One region of the Kosakonia pseudosacchari genome, then DNA from elsewhere that is predicted to be linked to it. Evidence: predicted binding sites of a transcription regulator. Region 1 holds the regulator's gene; each other region holds the start of a gene.
The links. Region 1 encodes CRP, which controls carbon source genes, mostly activating them, when cyclic AMP is high. Its sites were predicted from a motif close to ATGTGANNNNNNTCACAT; they were not measured.

Region 1 (3,279 bases):
AGCGCATCGTGCGCATTCTGTCGCAGTAAGCCACTTTGCCACTGCGGCCACAGCCAGACCATGCCGCCGAAAGCGATCAGGCAACCAATCAACGTATCAATAAGCCGGGCGACAATAAACTGCTCACCATTTAGCGTCAGCAACTGCAAGGTGTAGACGGCGGTAATGGTAAAACCCACCATCGCCCAGCCGTAGTTTTTCCGAATAATGAGATAACTGACCAGCGTAATCATCAGCATTGCGGCCAGCGTAAAACCGAGGGGAACATGAAAGTGCAATGTAGCTCCGGCAATCACCAGCCCCGCAATGGTGCCCGCCGCCCGGTGGACAATGCGAACGCGCGTTGCGCCATAACCGTTTTGCGTAACAAACATCACCGTCATCATGATCCAGTAGGGTTTCGGTAAATGCAGGGCGCTGCCCATCAGGCTGGCGATGCTGAGCATGACGCTTATCCGTGCGGCATTACGCAGCGCCGCAGATTTCAGTGATAAATAGCTTTTCAGCGCCGGGAAAAGGGGCAAGCGCCGCTGCTTTTCCGCCATCAGATCGCGAGCATAGAGCGGGCGTTGAGTGCGCAAGACGCGCGCGATACGGCTAAAATGCCAGGCGCAGAACTGACCGACCGGGTTATCCGGATGCTGGCGGGCGATTTTTTCCAGCGCGCCGATCTGCTTATCCATGTTGAAGCGCGTGGGATAGCGGTGATAGAGAATGTCGTCTGCCAGCACACGTAAGCGAGCGGCGACAGTTTGCGCGTTCCAGCGGATCACCTGTTCGGCGTGGGTTTGTTCCACCAGTTTCTGCACCTCTTCCGGCTGGTGTAAACTCACCGAAATGTGCTCTTGCAGATCCAGCCCCACCTGGAAAACCCGCAGTAGCCGTTTGTAATCGTTGTGTTTATTGGCTGCCAGCATATGCAGTTGCTGGTAGCACTGGCTTATCATATCCACCGCTTTTTGCTGGCGGGCAAGCAACGGCGGCAGGGCTTTTTCCGGGTCGGCGTGCTGCGTCAGCAGGCTGTATTTCGCTTCGCAGTAATCTGCCAGTTGCCGGTAGAGCAGGCTGAGGGATTCGCGCAGCGGTTGCTCGCGCCACATCCAGAACCAGAACCAGTTGAACAGCCCATACCACAATGTGCCCAGCGCATAGATAAGCAGCGGTTCCCATACCGGCATGTTGCCGGCAAGGCTGAGGGTAAAAATAGCGGCAATCAGTGAAGCGGGAAGCAGGCGGCCATGCAGCGCACTGATTTCGGCGGTCACGCCTAAAACCAGCGTCAGTCCGGTGAGGATCAGCGGCAGCGGGAGATCTTTCGCCAGCAATAATTGCACCATCAGGCTACTGCCTGCAAACAAGGTTCCGCCAATGATCAGGCGTTTGAAAAAACGTTTATGCGGCGTATCAAGCCCGGCAATGTTGCAGCAGGCGGGAACGAGGGAAAACAGCAGACCTTGTTGCAGGTGACCAACGAGAAGGCCAATCGCCACAGGCAAACATAACACCAGCGTTTGTCGCAGTGCGTAGTTGATTTCGGGGTGATAAATCAGCCTGCGCCACATGAGGGAAGAAAAACGACGCAGCGTGTAAGCTGCGCCGTTTTACAGATTAACGCGTTCCGTATACGACGATGGTTTTACCATGGGCGGAGATCAGGTTCTGATCTTCGAGCATTTTGAGAATGCGGCCCACTGTTTCACGGGAACAACCGACGATCTGACCAATTTCCTGGCGAGTAATTTTAATTTGCATGCCGTCCGGATGGGTCATTGCGTCTGGCTGTTTCGCCAGGTTTAACAGCGTTTGCGCGATACGGCCGGTTACGTCCAGGAAGGCGAGGTTACCCACTTTTTCTGAAGTGACCTGCAGGCGACGCGCCATTTGCGAGGAAAGACGCATCAGGATATCCGGGTTAACCTGGATTAACTGACGGAATTTTTTGTACGAGATTTCAGCCACTTCACAAGCCGTTTTAGCGCGTACCCATGCACTGCGCTCCTGACCCTCTTCGAACAGGCCCAGTTCACCGATAAAATCTCCCTGGTTCAGGTAGGAGAGGATCATCTCTTTACCCTCTTCGTCCTTGATCAGCACTGCCACTGAGCCTTTAACGATGTAGTACAGCGTTTCCGCTTTTTCACCCTGGTGAATCAGCGTGCTCTTCGACGGGTACTTATGAATGTGGCAATGAGACAAGAACCATTCAAGCGTCGGGTCTGTTTGTGGTTTGCCAAGCACCATGCGCGATTATCCTCTGTTATAAGCTGTCTCAGACACAGGATGAGCCCCTACGTCTGGGGTTGCAATCTAAGCTTCCCGCATCCAGGGAAGTGGACCGTCAGCGTCATCTGCGGTCTCTAAAGTATGATGTCATGCATACATGCGTAACATCCATTTATCTCTGTAGCATCCAGAGTGTTTTAGCATAGCTTTTACCGCCTGTCTCCTGGTGTCTCGCTTCAGCATGACGCAGGTCGCCTTCCGTTGCGAGTTTTGTTATGTACGCGTAATCTGTAAAGAAAATTGCTACTCCGGAGTGAAGAAAATGCAGGCACGTGTGAAATGGGTTGAAGGGTTAACGTTCCTCGGTGAGTCCGCCTCGGGCCACCAAATCCTGATGGACGGTAACTCCGGCGACAAAGCACCAAGCCCGATGGAAATGGTGTTGATGGCGGCGGGCGGATGTAGCGCTATCGATGTGGTTTCTATTTTGCAAAAAGGGCGTCATGACGTGACCGACTGCGAAGTGAAGCTGACTTCAGAGCGTCGCGAAGAAGCGCCGCGCCTGTTTACCCACATCAATTTGCACTTTATCGTCACCGGTAAAGCGCTGAAGGACGCGGCGGTTTCCCGTGCGGTGGATTTATCCGCGGAGAAGTATTGCTCGGTGGCGTTGATGCTCGAAAAAGCGGTGAACATCACCCACTCTTACGAAGTTATCGAAGCCTGATGCGAAAAGCCCGGCAGCGTGTTGCTTACCGGGCTTTCTGCATTATTTGATCTTTTTGCCTTCCATCAGCCGTTGCACCAGCGGCGTCATAATCAACTCCATCGCCAGCCCCATTTTTCCGCCAGGCACCACCAGCGTATCCATATGCGAAATAAACGAGCCTTGCAGCATCGCCAGCAACCACGGGTAATCAATCCCTTCCAGGTTACGGAAGTGGATCACCACAAAACTTTCGTCCAGTGAGGGAATACCTTTCGCGGCGAACGGATTAGACGTATCCACCGTAGGGACACGCTGGAAGTTAATGTGCGTACGGGAAAATTGCGGCG
Region 2 (3,279 bases), 1.3 Mb from region 1:
AAAGATTAGAGTTACCGGCAATATCCGGCGCTTTTTGCGCCCATAAATACCAGCGTTTCCCCTGATGTTCAAAGGTCGTGGCATCGAGGGCAAACGTATCGAAAGGCGTTTTTACCTGGCCTTTTTCGACCCAGCGCCCGCTGAGCGGATCGGCATCCGCGCACTCCAGTACGAACATGCGGTGCTGGAACATATTCAGCGCATCCAGCGCCTTAGTCCATGTCGCGGCAAAATATAAATACCATTTATCCTCAATGTGATGCAGTTCCGGCGCCCAGATAAGCTCGCTCATCGGCCCACTTTGCGGTTTACGCCAGACCACCACGCCCTCGGCTCCTCGCAGACCTTCCAGCGTACTGGCGCGGCGGATCTCCAGTCGGTCATATTCCGGCACCGAGGCTACGAAGTAGTACTCGCCTTGATGGTGCAGGATAAACGGATCGGCACGCTGTTCAATAAACGGGTTCGGCCAGGTATTCATTATGCATTCCTTACGTTATCGCCCGCCGGTAGAGGCTGATTTTCCGTCAGTTCATGGTAGTTGACGCGGCGTTTTTCCAGATCCGCCTGGATCTGTTTCATCAATTCACGGTCGACTTTCAGCAGGCGCACCACGCCTGCGGTGATCAGGTAGCCCACGCCTGGAATAATGGTAAACAGCAGCATGATGCCGTTAATGGCGCTGGCGCTTTGCTGTTTGGCTCCGGCGTCATAGCCGTACCAGGAGAGCAGGAAACCGACCATCGCCCCGGCAACTGCCAGGCCCACTTTCAGGAAGAACAGGTTGCCGGAGAAGCTCATACCGGTAATGCGTTTGCCGGTTTTCCACTCGCCGTAATCATCGACATCCGCCATCAGCGACCAGTGCAGCGGGGAAGGGATCTGATGCAGAATGTTCAGCAGGAAGTAGAGCACCACAATCAGCACCGTGGCGTGCGGGTCAAAGAAGTAAAAGGCGCAGGAGAAAAACGCCAGCACGATATTGGTCCAGAAGAAGACTTTCAGTTTGCACCAGCGGTCGGTCAATACTTTCGCCAGCATACTGCCGAACATCATGCCGACCACGCCAAGGCTAATAAACATCGTCGCGAAATGGGTGCTTTCCCCCATCACCCAGGTGACGTAATACATGGTAGCCGCCATGCGGATAAAACCGGGACAAACGTTGCAGAGCGTCAGCAACAAGATGCGCACCCATTGATCGTTTTTCCACACATCTTTGAAGTCTTTCTTCAGATCATCGTTGGTTGGCACCGCCGGGCGGATACGCTCGCGCACGGTGGCAAAGCAGAACAGGAACATGCACATGCCGATAAATGCCAGTACCGTCATTGCCATCTGGTAGCCTTTGGCTTTATTGGCCCCGCCGAACCACTCAGCCATCGGCAGCAGCGTGAGCGACAACAGCAGGGTTGCAATCCCCACCATCACAAAACGGTAAGACTGGCAGGCAACGCGCTCTTTCGGGTCGTTGGTGATCACACCGCCCAGCGAGCAGTAGGGGATATTGATCGCGGTATACGTCAGCGACAACAGGAAATAGGTGACAAAGGCATAGATAACTTTGCTGTTATAAGTCCACTCCGGCGTGGTGAACATTAGCACGCTGAAAACGGCGTAAGGTACGGCTATCCACAACAGCCACGGGCGAAAACGGCCATATTTACTTTGTGTCCTGTCAGCAAGCGCTCCCATCAGCGGGTCGGTCACCGCATCAATCACGCGAATCGACAGCAGTAATACCCCAACCAGCGCAGGTGCGAGGCCGAAGATATCAGTATAGAAATAGTTAACAAACAGCATGATAGCGCCAAAGATGATGTTGCATCCGGCGTCGCCCATGCCATAGCCAATCTTTTCTTTAACAGACAGTTTGTTGTCCATTGCCGGTTCTCCCTATGAGATATGGCATGAAGTATTTGTCTGTAAGTTTTTGTTTGCGTAGCAGGATCAGGCCGCAGAGATGGACAAAATGGCTATGGAAAGGAAAGTGTGAGGAAGTTAACACAGTGATAACAACCCTCTCCCGGGCGGGAGAGGGCAGAACGGATAAGGATTAATGCGCTTTCACGGCATTGGCGTTTTTCTGCTTCAGCAGGTAGCCGATGCCGAGGATGGCAATCCACACCGGGATCAGGTAGACGGAGATCGCCATGCCGTCTGTCATCAGCATGATCACCAGCACCGCCGCCATAAACACCAGGCAGATCCAGTTCCCCAGCGGGTAGAACAGCGCCGGGAAGCGCGGTGTTACACCTTGCTGTTGTTTGGCGCGGCGAAAACGCATGTGCGCCAGGCTAATCATCGCCCAGTTGATCACCAGCGCGGAAACCACCAGCGCCATCAGCAGACCAAATGCGGATTCCGGGGCGAAGTAGTTGATCAGCACGCACAGCGCGGTAAACAGCGCAGAAGTGATGATGGTGTTCACCGGCACGCCGCGTTTATCCACTTGTTGCAGTATTTTCGGCGCGTTGCCCTGTTTTGCCAGACCGAACAGCATACGGCTGTTGCAGTACACGCAGCTGTTATAAACAGAGAGCGCGGCAGTCAGCACCACAATGTTCAACGCATTGGCCACAAACGCGTCGCCCAGTTCATGGAAGATCAGCACAAACGGGCTGGTATCAGAAGTAACGCGCGTCCACGGCAGCAGGGAGAGCAGCACGGCCAGCGAACCCACATAGAAGATCAGAATACGGTAGATAACCTGGTTGGTGGCTTTGGGAATGCTTTGTTCCGGGTTGTCGGCTTCTGCGGCGGTGATCCCCACCAGCTCCAGACCACCGAAAGAGAACATGATGATCGCCATCATCATCACCAGCCCACCGATGCCGTGCGGCAGGAAACCGCCCTGTTCCCACAGGTTACGCACGGTGGCCTGCGGACCCGCGCTACCGCTAAACAGCAACCAGCCGCCAAACACGATCATCGCCACAACCGCGAAAACCTTAATAATGGCGAACCAGAACTCCATTTCGCCAAACACCTTAACGTTGGTCAGGTTGATGGCGTTGATAATGACAAAGAACACGGCGGCGGAGACCCAGGTTGGGATTTCTGGCCACCAGAACTGAATATATTTCCCGACGGCAGTGAGTTCCGCCATCGCCACCAGCACGTACAACACCCAGTAGTTCCAGCCGGAAGCAAAGCCTGCAAAGCTGCCCCAATATTTGTAGGCGAAGTGGCTGAATGAACCGGCTACCGGCTCTTCAACCACCATTTCGCCCAGCTGGCGCATGATGAGAAACGCGATAAAACCGGCAATGGCATAAC
Region 3 (3,279 bases), 1.4 Mb from region 1:
GATTTTAAGTGGATGCGCTCAGCAACCACTTGTAACGGTAAATGCGCTATCCTCAGGCCAGAGTGTAGGGAAACGCTTCATCATCCTGCCAGCCAGTCAAGCGCTGTATGACGCTAACCAGATTGAATACAATCAAATCGCCGCCGTCGTTTCTGCATCGCTGACACGTCAGGGGTATGTACAAGTTAACGAACCGGAAAAAGCCGATCAGGGAATTTTATTAGGATTTGCAAGAAGTGGGGCGGTGACCAGCACACGTAATGTTACTGTTCCAGTCTATGGCCAGACCGGTATTAGTTCAGCGACGACATACGGCAATGCCAATACGACATATAACTATCTCGGTGGCGGTAACTTAACGTCGAACACGACAGGCAGCGCTACGACAGTCTACACGCCAACCTATGGAATTACCGGGGCATATGACACAACAGTAACTAATACATCATACGGAACAGCGGTAGCGCTTAATTCATACGATGCTAAGGTATATCTGAAAAGTAAGCGCGTAAATCTCCTGTGGAAATCAAGTGCAGCACTCGTATCTTCCAGAGCTGACAGTATTGCCGATTACAGAGGTCTGGCATTAATTGCGGCTAATTACGCCAATATGAACACTAACGGTGATACACATTTGAGAATCGATCCACGTAATCCCGTTCAGTAATTTAACCGGGGTGTGATAAATGCTATGGAAATTAACACCCCGTTCAAACCCAAAAATATACCGCTAGTGAGCTGCATTGACCTTTCAACATTTCCTTCCTGATATTCACGCTACGCAAGATACCGTTTTAGCTATAAAAAAAGCGCCCGCAGGCGCTTAGAGAGTAGTGTTCGACCAGGCATACTTATTTGGTCAGTTCAGCCGTCATATGAACATTATTATTGGTGTTGGCTTCAATGATTTTATATGAAGCGCCAGCCTGCTGTGCTTTAGCGGCAATTAAGGATTCTGCTTCGTCAAGCGTTGAAGCTGTGGCGGTTACGCTCTGAGCGAAAGCACCAAATGACAGGACGGAAAGCACAGTAGCGACAGCAAGTGAATTGATGGTTTTCATAATGGTATTCCTTAAATTTAATTTGTGTGGGCGATAACGCCCGATTCAACATCTGTTGTGAATGCCGGTTTTATACGGCAGAGCTTATTTGTAAATCACCGCGGTACCGTGCAGGGTGTTCGGGCCGGTCACGGAAGTAATGCGGAATGATTTCGCACCCATTTCATCGGCTTTCTGCGCCAGCTCGCTTTGCAAAGAGGAGAGATTGGTGCCGGCATTGGCAGAAATCACGCCCACTTTTTGTTGGTCAGCCGGAGTGGATTGCACTTCGACGGCGGCTACGCTTGCGAAAGAGAGGGAACTAAGTACAGCGACAGCGATCAGGGATTTGATGGTTTTCATAATTTTTGCCTTCTGAATCTGGATTTGTGTGAGGTCGTAAGTATTAACTTAACGATCGATAGGTAAATGATAAGTGTGATCTGTGTCACCCGTCAACACTATTTTTATAATGATCATTTAAATAATTAAAAAACACTTGTTATTCATGTAGATAAATCTTGTATTTTTTCGAAAAATTTCTACTGGTCAGCCGCTTTGTAATGTTTTTATAATGATTATTAACTAAATTGATGTGAACGGGGGAGGAACAATGGCAACCGACGTCACATGCTGTACGAGAAAAGGTCGTGGTCGGCCAAAAATTTTTGACCGGGACGCGATGCTGGATAAGGCGATGATGCTGTTCTGGCAACAGGGCTATGAAGCCACATCACTGGCAGACCTTGTTGAAGCCACCGGTGCAAAAGCACCGACGTTATATGCGGAATTTAACAATAAAGAGGGATTGTTCAGAGCCGCGCTTGATCGCTATACGGCTCGGTTTTCCGCCAAACACCGGGCAGCGCTTTTTTGCGAAGAGAAAACGGTTGAGCAGGCGCTGCGCGATTATCTGCAAGCGTTAGCCCGTTGCTTTGCCGGTAGCGATACTCCGGCAGGCTGCTTTTTGATAAATAGTTCCGCCACGGTTTCTGCTTCTTCAGAGCCGATAGCTGACACCATCCGGGAACGGCAAACGGCGCAGGAACAAACGCTACTTACCTTTTTGCTGCAACGTCAGTTGCGTGGCGAGATCCCGGCGCAAACAGAAGTGAAAGCCATCGCGCTTTTTTTAAGCTGCATCATTCATGGAATGTCGGTCAGCGCGCGAGAAGGTGCCAGTGTGGATAAACTGCAGCAGATTATCGATACGACGCTGCGGTTGTGGCCGTTATTAATCAACGAGTAATGGCGAGGCGTTACCACCGTGAACGTCTGGCGCTTTGCCATCGTCCGCGATACGCAGCGAAACGTTGCTATTGTTCACTATCACCGGCAATAATTCGGTAGTGAAACCAACCATACATTAATCGCTGTGCCTGCCGGTGGTGACCTTCAGGTGGACTGTTCCGCCATGGGAAACCAGTGCAAACGAGGGAAAACGCCCGCCAGCAATGCCAGCCCGGCTTCATCATTTTCCTGCTCGGATTAACGCTGAGCGCAATTTGCGTGGTGAACGTGAGTAATGAGGTGAGTGGCGTCGGGCGAAAATCTCGCCTGGAAGTGTTGAAAGTCAGCCAGAACGAACGGAACGCAGGTTAAGAGAACGGCTGACAATGGATTGTTGATTGCCAATTGCGGGCGAGAGGATGGTTCGCCCGCGGTGAAACCATCAGTGATGCAGCATTTCGTCGACAATCTGCGCTTTCGTCATATTGTACGGATAATATGTCGGCCAGTTATCCATCTCTTTTAACAGCGCTTCTTGCGATTCGTTGCCCATAAAAATATGGAAATGTTGCGACTGGCGTGAGCCGATAATATGGTCGCTGAATTGCACATATTTTGGCGCTTTTGATTGCGCGTCTTTGCATTCAAACAGATAACGCACGCCTTTTTTCCCGGAGGTGTAGGTCAGAATTTTATAGCCCGCGTAATCATAACGGCAGGCATTTACTGTTTTGCCAACGTGAAACTCCATCACATTGTTTTCTATGCCAATCGTTTCGACATCGGTGGCATAACCTTTTTGGTAATAGGCGCGGTACTCTTCCACGCTTTTACCGCCTTGTTTTGCTTTTTTCTCCAGCACCGGATCAAGCGCACCGCTGAGCAGATACGGGTTCACGGATTGCCAGATCCCGTCCCAATCGGACAACGCCCGGTCTTTCACGTCCTTATCATCAAAAATGCCTTCGCTGGCTTTACGTTCTGCTTCCGTAAGCGGTTTGCCGTGGTG

Region 2: the regulator CRP is predicted to act here: its motif matches at 1,991-2,008, upstream of IP581_RS03845 (glycoside-pentoside-hexuronide (GPH):cation symporter).
Region 3: the regulator CRP is predicted to act here: its motif matches at 1,477-1,494, upstream of bhsA (multiple stress resistance protein BhsA).

What each region holds. Positions count from the first base shown of each region.
Region 1 covers NZ_CP063425.1:4,478,633-4,481,911, reverse strand. The annotation lists gene IP581_RS21380 (YccS/YhfK family putative transporter) at 1-1,562, opposite strand, end outside; gene crp (cAMP-activated global transcriptional regulator CRP) at 1,609-2,241, opposite strand; gene IP581_RS21370 (OsmC family protein) at 2,546-2,950, shown strand; gene IP581_RS21365 (phosphoribulokinase) at 2,993-3,279, opposite strand, start outside.
Region 2 covers NZ_CP063425.1:830,078-833,356, forward strand. The annotation lists gene IP581_RS03840 (glycoside hydrolase family 43 protein) at 1-481, opposite strand, end outside; gene IP581_RS03845 (glycoside-pentoside-hexuronide (GPH):cation symporter) at 481-1,884, opposite strand; gene aroP (aromatic amino acid transporter AroP) at 2,057-3,279, opposite strand, start outside.
Region 3 covers NZ_CP063425.1:1,012,912-1,016,190, forward strand. The annotation lists gene IP581_RS04635 (hypothetical protein) at 1-667, shown strand, start outside; gene IP581_RS04640 (YdgH/BhsA/McbA family protein) at 852-1,061, opposite strand; gene bhsA (multiple stress resistance protein BhsA) at 1,146-1,403, opposite strand; gene IP581_RS04650 (TetR/AcrR family transcriptional regulator) at 1,654-2,289, shown strand; gene IP581_RS23975 (hypothetical protein) at 2,275-2,403, opposite strand; gene IP581_RS04655 (hypothetical protein) at 2,466-2,642, shown strand; gene zinT (metal-binding protein ZinT) at 2,713-3,279, opposite strand, start outside.